One region of the Aquitalea aquatilis genome, then DNA from elsewhere that is predicted to be linked to it. Evidence: predicted binding sites of a transcription regulator. Region 1 holds the regulator's gene; each other region holds the start of a gene.

Region 1 (4,851 bases):
GCGCCGGCCGCATCGATGCCGAGGCCATCCGTGAGCATGCCCTGCTGGCGGATGCCGACTACTACCTGTGCGGCCCGCAGGCCTTCATGCAACAGCAGCGCTCACAGCTGCGCGCCAGCGGTGTGGCAGCAACCCGCATCCACATGGAGGTATTCGGCTCCAACGCCATGGCCAGCGACTGATTGCCTGCTGCACGTGGTTTGCCGCAGCGCATTGTGAGGGTGGGCCGTGCGGAGTATCCTGCGCGGCACCGCCTTTACCCTTCTAGCCCATGCAACTGAACCGTTTTACCGATCTGGCATTGCGCGTGTTGATGTACCTGACACATCGCGATCGCGAACAGGCCGTTACCATCAGCGAAATCGCCGAGCGCTTTGCAATATCGCGCAACCATCTGGTCAAGGTGGTGCATTTCATGGGACAGCAAGGCTGGCTGCTGACCAGTCGTGGCAAGGGCGGAGGCCTGGCACTGGCCCAGCCACCGGAGCATTACCAGCTGGGTGGCATCATCCGCATTCTGGAGGGCAATACCGCCCTGATCGACTGTGCCACGCCCCCTTGCGCATTGCGCCAGGATTGCCGTCTCAAGTCGGCGCTGGATGTCGGCCTACAAGCCTTTTTCACCGTGCTGGATGGTTATACCCTGCGCGATATCGTCGCCAGCCCCACCGGCGAGGCGATTATCCGGCTGCATCGGCAGCAAAAACCCTTCCCCTTGCCGGACAACGCCACGGAAGGTTGATCCAAGCACGGCAAACTGTTGTAAAAAACCATCACTTTTCAAACAAAAAGCCCGCAGCAAGCGGGCTTTTTTTCGCGGTTTTTTTCAGGGTTTTCCCTTGGAAAAAACAGCACTGCGGGTGTCAAATCGTCTTGGAATAACGCGCCTTGGTTTCACGCTCGCGCAAGTGGCGGTCGAACAGCATGGCGATATTGCGGATCAGGAAGCGGCCTTTCGGCTCCACCATCAGGAAATCACCGTCAAAAGTCAGCAAGCCCAGCTTGTGATATTCGCGGATGGCCGGCAGTTCCTCAGCAAAATATTCAGCGAAATTGATGCCATGCACCTGCTCGATGGCCTCCACCGACAGCGAGAAGCGGCACATCAGCGCCTGGATGATGCCACGGCGCAGGATGTCGTCCTGATCCAGCACCATGCCGCGCATCACCGGCAAACGGCCCTCATCCAGCGCGGCGTAATAGCTGTCCAGGTCCTTCTCATTCTGGCTGTAACAGGGGCCGACCTTGCCGATGGACGAGACACCAAGACCGATCATGTCGCAGTCGGCATGGGTGGAATAGCCCTGGAAATTGCGCTGCAGGCGGGCCTGGCGCAAGGCGATGGCCAGGTCGTCTTCCGGCTTGGCAAAGTGGTCCATACCGATAAATACATAGCCGGCATCCGCCAGGCTTTTTACCGCATCCTGCAGGATATCCAGCTTGGTGCTGGCCGTCGGCAGATCCGCTTCGTTGATGCGCCGCTGCGGCATGAACACCGTGGGCAAATGAGCATAGTTGTACAGCGCCAGCCGGTCCGGACTGATGGCAATCACCTTGTCCAGCGTGGCTTTCAGCGATGCGCGCGTCTGCAGCGGCAGGCCGTAGATCAGGTCGACACTGACCGACTTGAAACCCGCTTCGCGGGCGGCATCGATCACTTCCAGCGTCTCGGCTTCGCTCTGCACGCGATTAACCGCCTGCTGCACCTGCGGGTCGAAATCCTGGATGCCCACGCTCATGCGGTTAAAGCCCAGACCTGCCAGATGGTGCACGGTCTCGCGACCCACCTTGCGCGGATCGATCTCGATGGAATATTCTCCCTCCGGCAAAAATTCGAAGTGAGTGCGCAGCATGCCCATCAGCCGGTCCAGCTGTTCATCGGACAGGAAGGTGGGCGTACCACCACCAAAATGCAGCTGGATCAGCTTTTCGCGACAGCCCAGTGAGGCGGCCACCAGCTTGATCTCTTTTTCCAGATAGTCGAGGTAGCGATCAGCGCGGCTTTTGTCTTTGGTGATGATCTTGTTGCAGCCGCAGTAGTAACATACCGTGTTGCAGAACGGTATATGAACGTACAATGATATTGCGTTCTGATGCATGCCAAGGTGGCGTTGCTTCAGCCAGTGTTTATAGTCCTTCTCGCCAAACGCCGGCGTAAAGCGGTCGGCCGTCGGGTAAGAAGTGTATCTTGGGCCAGAGCCATCAAGACGTTCGATCAACGCTCGGTCGAACTCACAGTGGGTGGGCGAAAACGGATGGGTGGTGTGCATGTCGTCGGGTATTGATAGTCAAACGTCAGGTGGACTGGTAAATTTGCGGAAAACGTGTGAATTCCGCTTTGACAAGGGTCAAGCTTCTTTACAGGGTTGTACAAAACACTCGATGTCTGACCAAAACCAACACACTATTCACGCACTGAAGGTGTCCTGCTCCAACTGCAGCCTGCGCGAACTCTGCCTGCCCATCGGGTTGAACCGCGACGAAATGACGCAGCTGGACGCCGTGATCCGTCAGAGCCGCCGCCTCAAGCGCGGCGAGTACCTGTTCCGCAGCGGCGAGGGCTTCAAGTCCCTGTTCGCAGTGCGTACTGGTTTCTTCAAAACCAGCGTCGCCAGCCAGGACGGTCGCGAACAGGTCACCGGCTTTTTGATGTCCGGCGAACTGATGGGCCTCGATGGCATTTCTTCCAATGTGCATGGCTGCGACGCCATCGCCCTGGAAGACAGCGAAGTCTGCGAGCTGCCCTTCAATCGCATGGAAAGCCTGGGGCGCGATATTCCCAGCCTGCAGCACCACTTTTTCCGGCTGATGAGCCGCGAAATCGTGCGCGATCAGAACGTCATGCTGCTCCTGGGCAATATGAAAGCGGAAGAACGCCTGGCGGCCTTCCTGCTCAACCTGTCGCAGCGTCTGTCCACACGCGGCTTTGCTGCCAATGACTTCATCCTACGCATGAGCCGTGAGGAAATCGGCAGCTTCCTCGGCCTGAAACTGGAAACGGTCAGCCGTACGCTGTCCAAGTTCCAGCAGCAGGGCTGGCTGAGTGTCGATCACAAGCACATCCAGCTGATCAAGGCCGACGCACTGAAAGACCTGATTGCCGGCTGCACCCACGCCAACGGCGTCTGAAGCAGCAGCCAACCAGAAACACCGCAGCCCTGCTTGCCGGCAGCCTGCGGTGTTTTTGCATCTTGCGCATTACTGGCACGGCCGACCATTCGTCTGAAGACCTAGTCCGGTCGGCTAAGCCGCCCGCCCTGCCCTACCAGCGCCCCACCAGCATGCCTGCGGCCAGCATCTCGCCCCGCTCCATGGCCTGCTCCCGATGCTGCGGCAATATCTCGCCCTGCGCCAGCAAGGGCGGCAAGACTTCCTTCCAGCCATAACCGCAGGCAATGCGGCGCATGGCCTGGATCGCTCCCAGACCATCCGTACCTGCCGACACCAGCATCAGATAGGGCAGACCCTCGGTCTTCCCCTGTGCCGGGTAATAGGTGCGATCAAAAAAATCCTTCACTTTACCCGCCATATAGCCAAAGTTCTCCGGCGTTGCCAGCACGATGGCATCAGCAGCCAGCAAATCATCCAGTCCTGCCTCCGCGGCTGGCAGGCGGCTGATGTGGAGTTCTGCGCACAGCGGCAACAGCGGCTGACAGAAGGCATCGATCAATTGCAAGGTGTGGCCAGTCTGGCTGGCGTAGATAATCAACAACCGTTTCATGGAGCGGGCCTGCCATCAATAGTGGCCAGCAAGGCCTGTAATCGGTCCTGCTGCGGCCAGCCCGGCGGCACCACAAAGCCGCGAGCCACTTCCTCCCAGTAACCATCCCCCACCGGCAGCAATTCGGCCACCAGCTGTGGTACCGCCGCCTGCAACAGCTCTTGGCGCAGGCTATCCTGCTCACGCACCATGCCCTGCTCTACCCGCGCCGGGGCCAGCCAGCCCAGCCGCGATAGCCATATCCAGCGCCCTCCGCTGGAAAAGCTTGGCCAGGGCTGCTGCAAAGGACTGATCCAGCCTTGCAGTTGCTCCGGCGCCAATGGCGCAGCCGGGACAGCTGGCGTACCGGCATAGAAGAACCAGCCGGCCAGCCGCGCGGCACTGGCACAGCCGGCAAAACCGGGCGGCAAGACACGGGCCGCCGCAGGATGACGGGCCAGTTGCAGTTGTTCCTGTAATTTGGCGGCCTTGAGCGGCCAGGCGTCGCGCAGGCTGGGACCGACCAGAGTGTCCGCGCCATGTCCCAGCTGCAGATAGAATTTGCTGGCGGTTTCCACGTGCAGTGGCACACCATCCAGCCGGATCAGGAAATCGAATTCGCCGATGGTGCGGCCACCGGCCTCACGCACCGGCACATTGGCCGCCACCAGTTCGATATGCGGAGCCAGCTGGAACCAGAAAGCCAGCAGGCGTTCGGCATAGTGGCCAAGCCGCTGGCAAGGCTGTTGCGCCAGCCAGTGTGAGAGCGGTGCCGGATTTTCCTCCAGCTCCGCCAGCAAGGCATGGCCCTGTGGGCCCAGCAACTGCGCGGGCGACAGATTGCGGCCACTATCCCAGGGCGCAGGAGAGGTCAGCAGAAAAGCCAGATCACGCAGCGCCGGCTGCGTGTAAGGGAGATGAAAGCCGCGCTCAGGCCTCGCCGTCGTGCTCATGGCCATCTGCCACGCGCTGGATCTGTTTCATCAGGCCACGCAGGATATCGACCTCGTCACGCAACATGCCGGAGCGATTGAATAGCGCACGCATGCGGCGCATCAGGCGTTCGCTGTTGCGGCGACGGTAATAGCCGATGGCACCCATGGTCTGGTCCAGATGCTGGCAGAAGCCTTCCACCTCGCCGAGGCTGGCGG
Region 2 (4,851 bases), 830 kb from region 1:
GCAGATGGGAAAACATGCCGTCGCTGCGGCAAGAACGCTAGCTCACGGACCACCCGCTTGCCGCCGGCGGCGAATCTGCCCGCTATGTATGCTGCAGCACCGACAGCCGCTGCCACTTCCCTGATGATGTCCCGTCCGGTTGCCTTCGGCGCATAGCCGGTATCCATGCAGGAGCATCAGCGTGAACCCCATTACCTTTTTCATTGTTCTATGCCTGCTGGCCACGGGTGCCGGCATCGGCATGCTGGGTAGCACCTGGCTGGCGGCTATCTTCTGGCTGGCCGGCATGGTGACGGGCATGTCGCTCAAAATGGCCAATACCTGGCAGAAATTCGTGGTGCTTCGCGCCGGCAAGCTGCAGGGGGTGCGCGGCCCGGGCCTGTTTGTCATCCTGCCGGTGATAGACAGCGTGGTCGCCATCATCGATGAGCGCATCCAGACCACCGCCTTCAACGCCGAACAGGCCCTGACGCGCGACACGGTGCCGGTCAATGTAGACGCCGTCATCTTCTGGCATGTGCACGATGCGCAGAAAGCCGCGCTGGCGATTACCGACTTCCAGCAAGCCATCGACCGTGTCGCCCAAACCTCTTTGCGCGAGATGATTGGTTCGTCCATGCTGGCCGCCTTGCTGTCGGACCGGCGGGCGGCGGACCAGCAGCTGTGCACGGACATCGGCCAGAAAACCAGCGAGTGGGGCATTACCGTCAGCTCGGTGGAAGTCCGCGATGTGGCCATCCCGGTAGCCTTGCAGGATGCCATGTCCCGTCAGGCGCAGGCCGAGCGCGAAAAGCAGGCGCGCATCATTCTGGGCGCAGCCGAAGCGGAAATTGCCGGCCAGTTTGTCGCGGCGGCCCGCATCTATCAGCAGCAGCCCGGGGCTTTGCAGTTGCGGGCGATGAACATCATTTACGAGACCACCAAGGAGCGGGGAACCACCATCCTGATTCCCAGCACCATGGTGGACAGCATGAACCCCGCCATGCTGACGCTGGGCATTGCCGCCAGCAGCAGCTTGCCGCCGGTCGCCCCTGCCATGCCGGCGGCGGCATGAGCAATGCCCAGGCTTCTTGAAGAAAGGGTGGTGCGGACATGACGGAAAGCGAAATTCTGGCTCGGATCAATGCAATGGATGGCAGCCGGGACGGTGCCATGCTGGCGGGTTTCTGGCTGCTGATGGGCTCTCGCTACGATGTCCGCCTGTTTACCCTGGGCGATCTGCGTCAGTTATCCGGCGAAAGCCGCACGCTGTTTCACGCCATCAGTGCAGCTTACCGGTCGCAGCGCTTTTCCATGTTGACACCCGCCATGACCACCATGCTGATGAATATTCTGGTGAGCTACGAGCATGAACAAGCGGTAAAAAGCGACAGGCAACGCCATCAGCCCAGGCTGGGCGAGTGCTGATGGCGGGGTAAGTGGTCCACGCCGTCCAGCATGCTGCAGAGCAGCCAGCCCTACTGGCTTTGGCGCAGGGATGATGCCTTTCCGGGAGCGTCGCTGCAGAACTGGGCAAGTGCTTGCCTGGAGCCTTGTTCTGGGCCTCCCCCAGACCGGCTTGCCTTGGCAATCCGGCACGGCACATCCCAGCCAGCCAAACAATGCCATATGGTTATTTTCATTACTTAACACCTTATTTACTGTCTAATATCTTGATTTGCTTTAATTTAACAATTATTGTCTTGTGGCAATTATTGTTAAGAGTATTCAAGAAATGTTTTCCTTCAGGCAAAGAAATATATCCAGACCGCTGCTGCACCCTGTCTCCGGCAAGGGCAGCAGCAGCAAGGCTGCGCGCTGGATGATGGTTTGTATGGATGCCATCATCGAGCAAATGTGCGGCATCAGCATGCTGTGCCTGCTTATCCTGCTCACGCTGGGTTTCATGTTTTTCTTTAAATAATTCCTGCTACGCCCTTCCTCATGCCAGATCCTGGCATGTCGCCTGCCCTGCCCTTACCTGCCCTGCCCGGCATTCCTGCTGTGGTAAATACCTGCACTGCCATTCTGTTCATTCTCCTGCAGCCATCTATACCACGGGCATTGCCCTGCAATGGTCTGGGGATATTCCGGCTGCCAAATAAAGCATGCTGATATTTTTTGGCTATCAAATGAATTGAAAATATCAATTTACCTACCAGCATTTTGATTTGCGCTATTTGATCTGCGACAAATCAGCCGATCTCAAACTGCCCCATCTTGGCACTCAACCATGGCAACGCATTAATCATCGTGTATGCGGCTTTATTTCATACTGTTTTATGACGGGATAACTCCCACAATTATCCCGACCATCCCATGAAATACGCCATGGCCTGTTTTAAAAGACGCAATAGAATAATTCAGCTACACGGAACATTTGCCGACACACCATGAAATTTTTCGATTCGCTACGCGCAACAATCATTTTTCAACCGCAAATGGAGATGGCAATGCAATTCATCAAATATATCGGCATGATGTTTCCGCTGTGGCTGGCAATATCTGCCAGTGCTGCGCCCAGTATTCAGAGTGAACCTATTCAGCCCATTCCCAAGCCAGTCATCAAGAATCCGGCCATGGTGGAATTGGGCAAAAAACTGTTTTTTGAACCGCGCCTGTCCAAATCCGGTTTCATTTCCTGTAATTCCTGTCACAACCTGTCCACCGGCGGCAGTGACAATCTCACGTCCTCGATTGGCGACCATTGGCAACAAGGGCCTATCCGCTCACCTTCGGTGCTCAACTCCAGCCTGAACCTGGCCCAGTTCTGGGATGGCCGTGCCAAGTCCTTGCAAGAGCAGGCCAGCGGCCCGATTGCCAACCCCAAGGAAATGGCGTCCAACCATGTGCTGGCGCTGGATGTGCTGCGTTCGATGCCGGCCTACGTCAATGAATTCGACAAGGTGTTCGGCAACCGCAATGTCTCAATGCAACAGGTAACCAAGGCGATTGCCGCCTTTGAAGAAACCCTGGTCACGCCGGATTCGCGCTTTGACCAGTGGCTGAAGGGCAACAAGAAGGCGCTGAACACGCAGGAGCTGCGCGGCTACCAGACGTTCAAGACCGCCGGCTGTGTGGCCTGCCATAACGGCCCCGCCGTGGGGGGGAATTCCTTCCAGAAAATGGGCCTGGTAACACCGTATCAGACCAGCAATCCGGCCCAGGGCCGGGCGGGGGTAACCGGCAACGATGCCGACCGCATGTCGTTCAAGGTCCCGTCCTTGCGCAATGTGGCACTGCGCGCGCCCTATTTCCACGATGCAGGCGCCCCGACACTGGAAGCCGCGGTGTCCACCATGGGCAAGCTGCAACTGGGCCGCGCCTTCAACCAGCAGGAAATAGGCGATATTGTCGCCTTCCTGCATACCCTTACCGGCAAACAACCGCAGGTCGTGCTGCCGATTCTGCCGGCATCCAGCAATAACACCCCGCGCCCGACGCCATTCAACTAGAGCGCTCTGCTCCCGTCAGGCAGCTGCGTGCCTTGACACGACAACAGGTCTGCTGAGTTGGCAGGCCTGTTTGCTTTTCAAGCACTACCCAGGTGTTTGCCACGCACAACCCTGACTATCGCTAAAAAATAAGTAGTAACTGATATGGCGCAAGTCCCAGGCCGGCTCGCTGCCCGATGATGGCAGACGCTCAGCCTCGGCTAGCGAAGCCCATACCGACTGCTGGCTGATCCTGCCAGGGCTTATCGCTGCTGTTTACTTAACAAAAATGTCATTTTCATAATCGAAATATTTGTAAAGATCACTTTTAAAATGGCTGAAAATTACCCTACTATCTAAGCTGAAACGATTTAGCTGGTGCTATGCACATGCGTTATACCTGGCCAGCCGTCACTACTTTTTTGATTTCGGGATAAATCATGAACATCACGAAAAAATTATTGCTGACTTTGTCGATTGCGCTGGCCAGCATGTTGCTGGTTGGTGGCTATGCCATTCACGCGCTGCATGACGGGCAGCAGCGCTTCGAATATGTGCGGAACAGTACCTTTCCCGATCTGAAAGTCATGCAGGGAACCCTGCGGGCGGTGGCAGATATCCGTGCCAATACCTTGCGCCATGTGCTGGCCACCACGGCCGAGCAAAAAGCGCTGGCTGAAAAAAACCTGGCCGATGCCGACCAGCGCTTTGACACGCTGATGGAGTCCTATCAGATCAATGCAAGCGCCAGCGACGAAGACCGCCAGCTGCTGGCCGCAGACAAGGCGATGATGGTGCAGTATCGCGAGGGACGCAGCCGGATTCTGGCCTTGTCGCGCAGCAATCAGACCGAACAGGCGGTAGCGCTGACCAATAACGAATTTGCCCAGACCGCCACTCAGCTGATGCAGGCAGTAGAACAGCATGCCAAGTTCAATTACCGGCTGGCCGAGCAACTGGCGGCCGACAACGACCGCACTTACCAGACCGTATTTGCCGTGGCACTGGGGCTGATGGCGCTGGCGCTGCTGGTGACCGGCGCGCTGGCCTTGCTGTTGTACCGCACCATCAGCCACGGGCTGGGCTCCATCCAGCACACCATCGAGGCGGTCAGCAGCCAGCGGGATTTCCGCCTGCGCGCCGACAGCAGCAGCCAGGATGAAATCGGCCTGACTGCCCGTGCCTTCAACCAGCTGCTGGATGGCCTGCAACAGGCGTTTGGCCAACTGGCCGATGGCGCGCATCAGGTGAAGCGCTCGTCGCAAGAGCTGGCACAAACCGCCAACGAGGTGTCGATGGCCTCTGGTGCGCAGAGCGAGGCCTCGGCCAATATCGCCGCCACCATCGAGCAGATGACGGTGAGCATCAACCATGTGGCCGAGCAGTCGGCCGAGCAAAGCGCCGGGGCCAAATCGGCGCAGACGCTGGTCGAAGACAG
Region 3 (4,851 bases), 170 kb from region 1:
GCAGACGAATGGCCAGACGCTCGGCCAACCAGGCCCGCGGCGGGTTTTTCCAGAAGCGGATGAAGTCATTGACATGCAGCACGCTGCTGCCCGGCAAGGGCGGCAGCTCGCTAGCAAAAGGCCGGGGCTGACTGGGCGGGGCCGCCAGCGCCTGGGCAAAGCTGGGCTCGAAACTGGCCAGCCGTGGTTCAACCCCGTCGTAGCAGCGCGGCGAAAACGGCTGCAGCGGGTGACGTAACAGCAGCTGCGCCGTGGCCGCATCACCACACATGGCTTTGAAGCAGTCCTGCAATTCGGCAAGCAGTGGCGAAGGCGGCAGCGATTCGTTATTGCGTGCCGACAAGCCGACATAAGACAGATACAGGCGCTGGCGTGCCGACAGAATGGCTTCCAGAAACAGGTAGCGGTCGTCAAAGCGGCGCGAACGGTCACCCCGGCGCGGATGGCGTGCCACCAGATCAAAGCTGACCGGGCGCTCATCGCGCGGATAGGCACCGTCGTTCATGCCGATCAGGCACAGCACGCGAAAGGGAATGGAGCGCATCGGCACCATGGCGCAGAAGGTGATGCCGCCGGACAGAAAACCCAGCGGCGAGGCCACGGTGAGCTTGCGCTGCAGCCAGTCGCGCAGCACGGCCAGGCTGAAGGGCTGGGCAAAGTCGGCCATCGCCGCATCGTCCACCAATTCTTGCAGGGCATCGCGCAATACTTCCAGCGCCAGTTCGCCGTCTTCGTCCACCGCGAACAGGCGGTCGGTGGCCAGCAACAGCCGTTCGGCCCAGTCGGCCGCAGCGACAGGCGTGGCCCAATCGCGGGCCAGTTCGTCCAACACGGCATAACAGCTGGCAAAGCGCGCCAGGGCTTCGCTCAGTTGGCCACTGGCACCGGCCTGCGGCAACAGCCCGCCGAACAGGCCGCTGTCATCACCAGCCATGGCTGGTGGCAGGATGCTGCCTAACAGCAGGCGGTCCAGCCCCCAGCGCCAGGTAAACAGCGGATCGGCCGGCAGGCCCAGCGCCGCCTTGTGCGCGGCATCGCGCCCCCAGCGGATACCACTGGCCCGCACCCAGTCCTGGATGAAGGGCAGGTCTTCCGCGGTCAGGCCAAAGCGCTGCAATAGCGCCGGGCTGTCGAGCAAGGCCAGTACCTGGTCGGCAGCAAAACGCGAATCCAGCAAGTGCAGCAGATTGCCGATGGCGGCCAGCAGCGGTTCTTCGCGCTCCACGCGGCGGTCGGCAATGGCATAAGGCAGATTGGGCGCATCATCGCGCTGGCCGAATACCGCATCAATATAAGGAGCGTAACTGTTGATGTCCGGCGTCAGCACCACGATGTCGGCCGCGCTGAGCGTGGGATCGTCCGCCAGCATGGCCAGCAGCCGGTCTTTCAGCACCTCCAGTTCGCGCATGGCACCGTGGGTGGCATGCAGCTCGATGGAGGCATCGTCGGGGCTCAGCCACTGGCCATCATGGCCGGGCATGTCCAGTTGCAGGATATCGCGCTGCAGGCGAGCCAGCAGGCTGTCGCCCGTGGCCTCGGCAAACAGCGGGCGGGCATCCAGCTCGGCATCGGCGGCAATCAGTTCGAAAAAGTCACGTCCCTGCTTGCCCAGCGAGGCCAGCAGCGGGTGGCCTTCGGTGGCGAACAGGTCGCCCTTTTCCCGCAGCTTGAGCTTGCGGCGGGTATCGACGATATCGCCCCAGTAGGCCTCACAGGGATTGAGGGTGAACAGGCAGACATCGGTCAGCTCGGACAGGCGCTTGATCAGCGCCAGATACATCGGTGCCAGGCTGGCAATGCCAAACAGGGTAATGCGCTCCGGCAGATGCTCCGGTCGCAGCTCGGCAAAGAATTCGTCCAGCATGCGCACGCGGTGGCGGCCGGGGTCCTGCACGGCCAGCTGCTGCCACAGTGCAGCCTGCCATGCCTCGTCCTCGCCCAGATCCAGCCGCTCGCCGCGCTCCCAGGCACGAATCCAGTCCGGGCGGAATACCAGGTATTGGTCAAAGATGTCGGCTACTTTGCCGGCCAGCTCGAAAGCAGCCGTCTCGCCACCAGCGGCATAGCGCTGCAAGGGCGCAAATACTTCGCCTTCCAGCACGGGCAACAGCTGCAGCAAGCGCCAGCTGAGCACCTCGGGAGTAAACGAGGATTTGCGCGGCAACTCCGGCATGACTTTCTGCATCAGCCGCCAGGCAAAGGCTGCCGGCAGCACAAAATCGATATTGGCGGCAATGCCACACTGCTGCGCCAGATCCAGCGTCATCCAGCGCCCCATGCCTCGGCTCTGTACGATCACCGTTTCGGCGGCAAAGGGGTTGGACAGCGGCTGCGCCTGCAACATGGCGGCATACAGCTGACCCAATTGCTCCAGACGATTGGACTGATAGAGAAAAAGCATGGCGGGAACACGGCTAAAAGCAAGGATGTCAGTGTACCATCAGCCTTTGGCCGCCATCACGCGATGCCCAAGGCATAACATTCAGGAATCCGCATGTATCCCTATCTGATCATCAAGCATGCCCACATGGGCCTGGCCTATCTCACCATTTTGCTGTTTGCCGTGCGCGGCGGGCTGATGCTGGCGGATCGACAGCGCATTCTGGCGCTCAAACCCTTGCGCATCCTGCCGCATGTCATCGACACCTTGCTGCTGGCGCTGGGGGTGACACTGGTGGTGATGGGTGGCTGGCCAGTGCTGCAAAGCCCGTGGCTGCTAGCCAAAATCGGCGGCCTGCTGGCCTATGTGCTGCTGGGCACCATCGCCCTCAAGCGTGGCCGCACCAAGCAGATACGCAGCATGGCCCTGCTGGCCGCCCTGCTGGTGGTGGGTTATATCGTGCTGGTAGCCAAAACCAAGCTGGTACTGCCGCTGTAAGAGCAGCGAACAAAAACCCTGTTGCGGCCTTGCGCCTGCTTGCCGTGCTGCTTGTATTGTCTGCGCTGGCGCACCTTGCCTTAGGGGCGCTACGCTATTTTGTTCGCCGCTGCTGGCAGCTGGCCAATATTGGGGGATGGCCTGCGCCATCCAGGCCACTCCCTTTCCCCCACACCACTCCCCACCCCTTGACCCAGAACAAGTCCCGCGCCACAGCGCTCTGCTACTGTCTGGCGGTTTCAATCGCTGACACCAAGCCATCATGCCTGCCACACGACCTCTGCCGGAGCTGGTTTGCCCGGCGGGCAGTCTGCCCGCCCTCAAGGCCGCCGTGGACAACGGTGCCGACACCGTCTACCTCGGCCTGAAAAACGACACCAATGCCCGCAACTTTGCCGGGCTGAACTTTGACGACCGCACCGCGCGCGAGGGCATACGCTATGCCCATCAGCATGAGCGCAAGGTCTTGCTGGCCATCAACACCTATGCCCAGGGCGGCGATATCAGCCGCTGGCATCGTGCCATCGACGAAGGTGCTGATCTGGGCGTGGACGCCATCATCCTGGCCGATATCGGCCTGATGGAATATGCCCGCCGCCGCTACCCCCAGCTGCGCCTGCACATGTCGGTGCAAAGCTCGGCCACCAATTACGAAGCCATCAATCTGGCGCAAGAGCTGTTCGATATCCGCCGCGCCGTGCTGCCACGGGTGCTGACGCTGGATCAGGTGAAACAGGTCATCGACCACACCCAGGTGGAAATCGAAGTATTTGGCTTCGGCAGCCTGTGCGTGATGGTGGAAGGCCGCTGCCTGCTGTCCAGCTATGCCACCGGCGAATCGCCCAATAGCCACGGCGTCTGCTCCCCGGCCAAATTCGTGCGCTGGGAACACGGCAGCCAGGCGCTGGGGGCCCGGCTGAACGGCATCCTGATCGACGAATACCAGCAGGGCGAACCGGCAGGCTACCCTACGCTGTGCAAGGGGCGCTTCGAAGTGGAAGGCGATACCTATTACGCGCTGGAAGAACCCACCAGCCTCAACGTGATGGCCATGCTGCCGCAAATCATCGATATCGGCGTGGCCGCCATCAAGGTGGAAGGCCGCCAGCGCAGCCCGGCCTATGTGGCACAAGTCACCCGCACCCTGCGCGAAGCACTGGATGCGGCCGGACGCGAGCCGCAGCGTTTCTCGGTGAAACCGGGCTGGACCCAGGCATTGTCCAAGCTGGCAGAAGGCCAGCAACAGACCCTGGGTGCCTATAACCGGCCATGGAAATGAATGACAGCGTGCCGGCAGGCTCGCACGCCATGCCGGCCCAACAAGCAGGGCTGATATGAATACATTGCAACTGACGCTGGGGCCGGTACTGTTTTACTGGTCGCGCGACGATATCCTGCGGTTTTACAGCGAAGCCGCCGACTGGCCGCTGGAAACCATCTATCTGGGCGAAGCCGTCTGCTCGCGCCGCCAGCAACTGCGCGGCCAGGACTGGATCGCCCTGGGTAAGGAACTGGCCGAAAGCGGCCGCCAGGTGGTGTTGTCCAGCCTGGCACTGATCGAGAGCGAATCCGACCTGCGCCGCCTGCGCAAGCTGGTGGAAAACGGCGACTTGCAGCTGGAAGCCAACGACCTGGGCGCGGCCCGGCTGGCGCAGCAGCAAGGCCGACCCTTTGTGGCGGGTCATCACCTGAATATCTACAACGCCGACACCCTGGCCCTGCTGCAGTCGCTGGGCGCACGGCGCTGGATTCCGCCAGTGGAAATGGACCGTGACACGCTGGCCGCCGTGCTGCAGCAGGTTTCCAGCAAAGGCTTGAATATCGAAACCGAGCTGTTCGCCTGGGGCCGCCTGCCACTGGCGCTATCTGCCCGCTGCTTTACCGCACGTCACTACAATCTGTCCAAGGACGATTGCCAGTTCCGCTGCCTGGAACATCCGGACGGGCTGCGGCTGAATACCCGCGAGCAGCAG
Region 4 (4,851 bases), 1.1 Mb from region 1:
AGCTGGCCCTGACTGAATGGAGCCGTAACACTGTGCTGCTGAGACATGATTCATTCCTGACATGAAAAACCCGCCCGGCGACCGTGGTCGGCGAGCGGGCTGACAGCGCGATTACAGGCTGGCGTGGAAGGTGCGATTAATCACATCCAGTTGCTGCTCGCGGGTGAGCTTGACGAAGTTGACTGCGTAACCAGACACACGAATCGTCAGCTGCGGATACAGCTCGGGGTGCTCCATGGCATCCAGCAATGTCTCGCGACGGAAGACATTGACATTGACATGAAAACCACCAGCAGCAGCAAAGCCATCCAGGCAATGCGACAGATTGGCGATGCGATCTTGCGCGGTGTGCCCCAGCGCATCCGGAGTAGCCGATGCCGTCCAACTGATGCCATCGAGCGCTGCGGAGTAAGGCAGCTTGGCCACCGAGGCACCGGCAGCCACGAAACCATGCACATCGCGGCCATTCATCGGATTGGCACCCGGCGCAAACGGCTCACCGGCGCGGCGACCGCACGGGGTATTGCCGGTTTTCTTGCCGTACACCACATTGGAGGTGATGGTCAGCACCGACTGGGTCGGCGTGGCATTCCGGTAGAAACACGGCTGAGCCTTGATCTTGTTCATGAAGGTTTCGGTCAGCCACACTGCCATGCTGTCGACGCGATCATCGTTGTTGCCATAGGCCGGGTAGTCGCCCTCGATGCGATAATCCACCGCCAGGCCGGCTTCGTTGCGGATGACGTGGACACGGGCATGCTTGATGGCGGACATCGAATCCGCCGCCACCGACAGGCCGGCAATGCCGCAGGCCATGGTGCGCAGGATGTCGCGGTCATGCAGCGCCATTTCGATACGCTCGTAAGCGTACTTGTCATGCATGTAGTGAATGCAGTTGAGCGCCTTGACATAGGTCGAGGCCAGCCAGTCCATCATCTTGTCGAACTTGGCCATGACTTCGTCAAAATCCAGCACATCGGCCGTGATGGGCTCAAAGCCGGAGGCCACTACCGCCCCGCTCTTTTCGTCCACGCCACCATTGATGGCATACAGCATGGCCTTGGCCAGATTGGCGCGCGCACCAAAGAACTGCATCTGCTTGCCGATGCGCATGGCCGATACGCAGCAGGCGATACCGTAATCATCGCCCCACAGTGGGCGCATATTGTCATCGTTTTCGTACTGGATCGAGCTGGTATCGATGGAAACCTGAGCACAGAAATCCTTGAAGCCCTGTGGCAGGCTGGTCGACCACAGCACGGTCAGGTTCGGCTCTGGTGCCGGCCCCAGGTTGTACAGGGTATTGAGGAAGCGGAAGCTGTTTTTCGACACCAGGGTACGGCCATCTTCGCCCATGCCGCCGATGGACTCGGTCACCCAGGTCGGATCGCCGGAGAATAGCTGGTCGTATTCCGGGGTGCGCAGGAAGCGCACGATGCGCAACTTGATCACCAGATCATCAATCAGCTCTTGCGCCTGCTCCTCGCTCAGCACACCAGCGGCCAGGTCACGCTCGATATAGATGTCGAGGAAGGTGGCGATACGGCCCAGCGACATGGCCGCGCCATTTTGCTCTTTCACTGCAGCCAGGTAGGCAAAGTAGGTCCACTGCACCGCCTCGCGGGCATTGACCGCCGGACGGCTGATATCATAGCCATACTTGGCCGCCATCTGGCGCAACTCGTCCAGCGCACGGAACTGTTCGGACAACTCTTCACGCTGGCGCAGCACGTCTTCGGTGAACACGGCATCGTCCAGCTCGTGGAACAGCTGCTGGCGCTCCTTGCGCAGAAAATCAGTGCCATACAGCGCTACACGGCGATAGTCACCGATGATGCGGCCGCGGCCATAGGCATCCGGCAGACCGGTAATGATGCCGGACTTGCGTGCCGCCAGAATATCGGGGGTATAGGTGTCGAACACACCCTGATTATGGCTCTTGCGGTATTTGCCCCAGATTTCCTTGATTACCGGGTCCAGCTCGAAGCCATAAGCCGCCAATCCGCTTTCCACCATGCGCAAGCCACCATTGGGCATGATGGCGCGCTTCAGCGGTGCGTCGGTTTGCAGGCCGACAATCAGTTCCAGCGACTGGTCGATATAACCGGCGTCATGCGCGGTGATGGAGGTAGCACGATCAGCCGATACATCCAGCACACCCTTTTCCCGCTCCTGACGCAGCAGCTCACCCAGCACATCCCACAGCTTGCGGGTGCGTTCGCTGGCACCCGCCAGGAAAGTGGCATCGCCGGTAAAGGGCCGATAATTCAGCTGAATGAACAGACGTACATCGACATGGTTTTGCCAGTTGCCGGCAGCAAAGCCCCGCCACGGGTCCGCCTGTACGGCATTGTGAGCAATCGCTTCCATGACTACCTCCTGAATTGAAGTCCGAAACTTGTCCCTACAGAAACAATACTACATTCACTATCGAAAACGGCTTATTGATGTAAATCAAACTCCGCCATGGCAGATCAGCGAAGCCGGACATTCTACCAGCAAGCGTCATCTACCATCTGGCAACACCACACCCGGCACAGCAATTTTATTTATATTTTTCAACAAGATAAAAAACAAACTCAGTCAACATTCAAGCATTACTGCAGCATGCATCGCAGCAACCGCACCCGTTTATAGCACAAAATATCGTGATAATTACCAGTATCCAACAGGAAGGCACTCATGATTACAAATCAGAAAATGTTCGTTTTCAAACATTGAATTTCACATATCAATCTCAACCACCAAGGCGACCGCCTGCATTGCGTAGTTTTACTACCAAACTCATCAACAAAACCCGACCCGACAACACTTATCCATCCAGCGTCACAACAGACAACCTCCCCTATCCCATGCCAGCAAGGAAAAGCCCACGGCGGGAACCAAGCAGCAGCACAATGCTCTGTAAATGAGTACAGTATCAGGAATAACCATGAACAAATTTCACCTTGCCACCCTGCTCGCCAGCCTGTTCGCGATCAGCGCCTGCACCCAGCAGCAAAACGATGCCGCGCAGCAAGCCGCTTCCGCCGCCATCAGTACCGCCCATGCCAAGCTGGACGAAGCCAGCGCACCGCTGGCAGCACTGCGCCAACAAGCGAGTGCCGCTGCTGGTGAGGCCAAGCAACAGGCCGCCCAGCTGGTGGCCGACAATCCGGCCTTGGGCCTTGCGGTATCTGCCGTGCAACAAGGGATGGGGAAATCGGCCAATGCCGTGCAATGGCCGCAACTGGAAGCAAAAGTGGGCAGTTATCCGGCGGACATCGGCCTGTATCAAAAAGGCGCGGTAGCCGAAGCACTCCGCCGGCTACTGGGTGAGAAGATGCCGGTATTCCTGCAGAACATGCAGGTCAGCAGCCCGCTAGGCAAGGACCAGCTATTGTTTGTCAGCGGTAACAAACCGCATCAGGGGGGAGAGGACATGGCCTATCTGCTGCTTGACCCCGCCAGCAAACAGCTGGAAGTGGGTCTGATCGAACAGGGCAAACTCAGCGTTTACCGCAGTGGCCCACCGCTATACCGTCCGGCAGAAATCAACACCATGCTGGGCAATCTGGCCGGCCAGCGCTAAGTGCCGTGGCCGCTCAGGCGGCCAGCCCGCGCGGCCACAAGCGGCCGGTTTTCTGCATGTACAGGCGATAGGCATTGCCCGCACGCTGCAGCATTTCCCCCTCCTCACGCCGCACGCTGCCCCGATAGCTCAGCAGCAAGGCCAGCATGCCGCTGGCAGCCACCCCGTCCTGCAACAGCAACCACTGAGCCAGCGCAGCCAGCCACAGCGCGGCATACAGCGGATGGCGGATGCGTTGATAAACACCCCCCTGACACTGCGCGGCTCCAGCCGGTTGCAGCAACAGATCGTGCTGGCTGCGCCAGAACAACCAGCAGGCGTAAGCCAGCAACAAACTGCCGGCGGGTGCCGCCAGCGGCGGCAGTTCCAGCGGCCACCAGCGTTGCCAGCCGGTGCCGGCGGCCAGCAAGGGCACAAACAGCATGCCAGCCAGCACTGGCCAGCGCAAAATGCACTGCCCCACCACCATGCAGGTGCGCTGCTGTAATAATGGACGGTAGGCCAGCCGCGTCAGCAGCATGATGACTACTCCGGCAAGCTGAATGATGGACCACAGCATGACACGCCTCCTTACCGTCAGTTAATAACAATGATTATCATTTACAAATACAATCACGGCAAGCCCTATCTCGCCATTGCACACCCCGTCGCGCAGCCAGACATGTCAGAATCGGCAAACAGGCAGCGGCCATGACATCCAGACAATGCGCAGCGCCTGTAATCAGACATGCCCCGGCACCAGTGAAAGGTCATACCATGCCCAAGCTCCGCCTCGCCAGCCTGAGCGCCCTGCTACTGCTTTATCTGTCAGCACAGGCCAGCGCCCAGTGTGCCCGACCACCTGCCGCCGGCATGCAAGCCCTGCCCGGCCTGTGCGCAGAAGTGATTGCCCGTGGCCTGAAAATGCCGCGCGGCCTGACCATCTTGCCCAATGGCAACTTGCTGGTAACGGAGATGGTGCGCTGGGATGCCGCGCAAGGCCGGGTGCTGCAACTTGCCGCCAGCGCAAACGGCTGGCAGCAAAGCGTAGTGGCCAAGGGCTTTGACCGCCCGCACGGGGTAGTACAGGGGCCGGATGGCAAGATCTATGTCGGCGAAGTGGGCCGCATCGTCCGCTTCACAGTCGAGCGGCCGGATGAGCGCGAAACCGTTGCCACCCTGCCACTGCGCCAGCGCCACCCGCTCACCACCTTTGCCCTGGCCGGCAATGGCGATCTGTACGTCAATATTGGTAGTTCATCGGACAATTGCGAAAGCGCCAGCCCGGCCGAACAGGCGGC

What was found. Region 1 encodes FNR, which switches genes on or off when oxygen is low (the NO sensors DNR and NnrR bind a similar motif). Its sites were predicted from a motif close to TTGATNNNNATCAA; they were not measured.
Region 2: FAZ30_RS05725 (cytochrome-c peroxidase) is a predicted target of FNR. The motif match lies at 2,160-2,173, and genes of this name have one in related genera.
Region 3: ubiU (ubiquinone anaerobic biosynthesis protein UbiU) is a predicted target of FNR. The motif match lies at 3,067-3,080, and genes of this name have one in related genera.
Region 4: pflB (formate C-acetyltransferase) is a predicted target of FNR. The motif match lies at 2,445-2,458, and genes of this name have one in related genera.

What each region holds. Positions count from the first base shown of each region.
Region 1 covers NZ_CP039731.1:418,176-423,026, forward strand. Annotated here, with positions in the region: gene hmpA (NO-inducible flavohemoprotein) at 1-182, shown strand, start outside; gene FAZ30_RS01980 (RrF2 family transcriptional regulator) at 272-742, shown strand; gene hemN (oxygen-independent coproporphyrinogen III oxidase) at 864-2,270, opposite strand; gene fnr (fumarate/nitrate reduction transcriptional regulator Fnr) at 2,383-3,129, shown strand; gene FAZ30_RS01995 (flavodoxin family protein) at 3,263-3,721, opposite strand; gene FAZ30_RS02000 (DUF1853 family protein) at 3,718-4,653, opposite strand; gene FAZ30_RS02005 (RNA methyltransferase) at 4,631-4,851, opposite strand, start outside.
Region 2 covers NZ_CP039731.1:1,251,272-1,256,122, reverse strand. Annotated here, with positions in the region: gene FAZ30_RS05750 (putative bifunctional diguanylate cyclase/phosphodiesterase) at 1-41, shown strand, start outside; gene FAZ30_RS05745 (slipin family protein) at 182-1,054, shown strand; gene FAZ30_RS05740 (hypothetical protein) at 1,093-1,407, shown strand; gene FAZ30_RS05735 (hypothetical protein) at 1,685-1,903, shown strand; gene FAZ30_RS05730 (hypothetical protein) at 1,896-2,144, opposite strand; gene FAZ30_RS05725 (cytochrome-c peroxidase) at 2,433-3,434, shown strand; gene FAZ30_RS05720 (methyl-accepting chemotaxis protein) at 3,854-4,851, shown strand, end outside.
Region 3 covers NZ_CP039731.1:589,280-594,130, forward strand. Annotated here, with positions in the region: gene recC (exodeoxyribonuclease V subunit gamma) at 1-2,401, opposite strand, end outside; gene FAZ30_RS02720 (SirB2 family protein) at 2,495-2,878, shown strand; gene ubiU (ubiquinone anaerobic biosynthesis protein UbiU) at 3,141-4,157, shown strand; gene FAZ30_RS02730 (U32 family peptidase) at 4,213-4,851, shown strand, end outside.
Region 4 covers NZ_CP039731.1:3,677,275-3,682,125, forward strand. Annotated here, with positions in the region: gene pflA (pyruvate formate-lyase-activating protein) at 1-47, opposite strand, end outside; gene pflB (formate C-acetyltransferase) at 112-2,370, opposite strand; gene FAZ30_RS17190 (hypothetical protein) at 2,933-3,571, shown strand; gene FAZ30_RS17195 (hypothetical protein) at 3,585-4,130, opposite strand; gene FAZ30_RS17200 (PQQ-dependent sugar dehydrogenase) at 4,328-4,851, shown strand, end outside.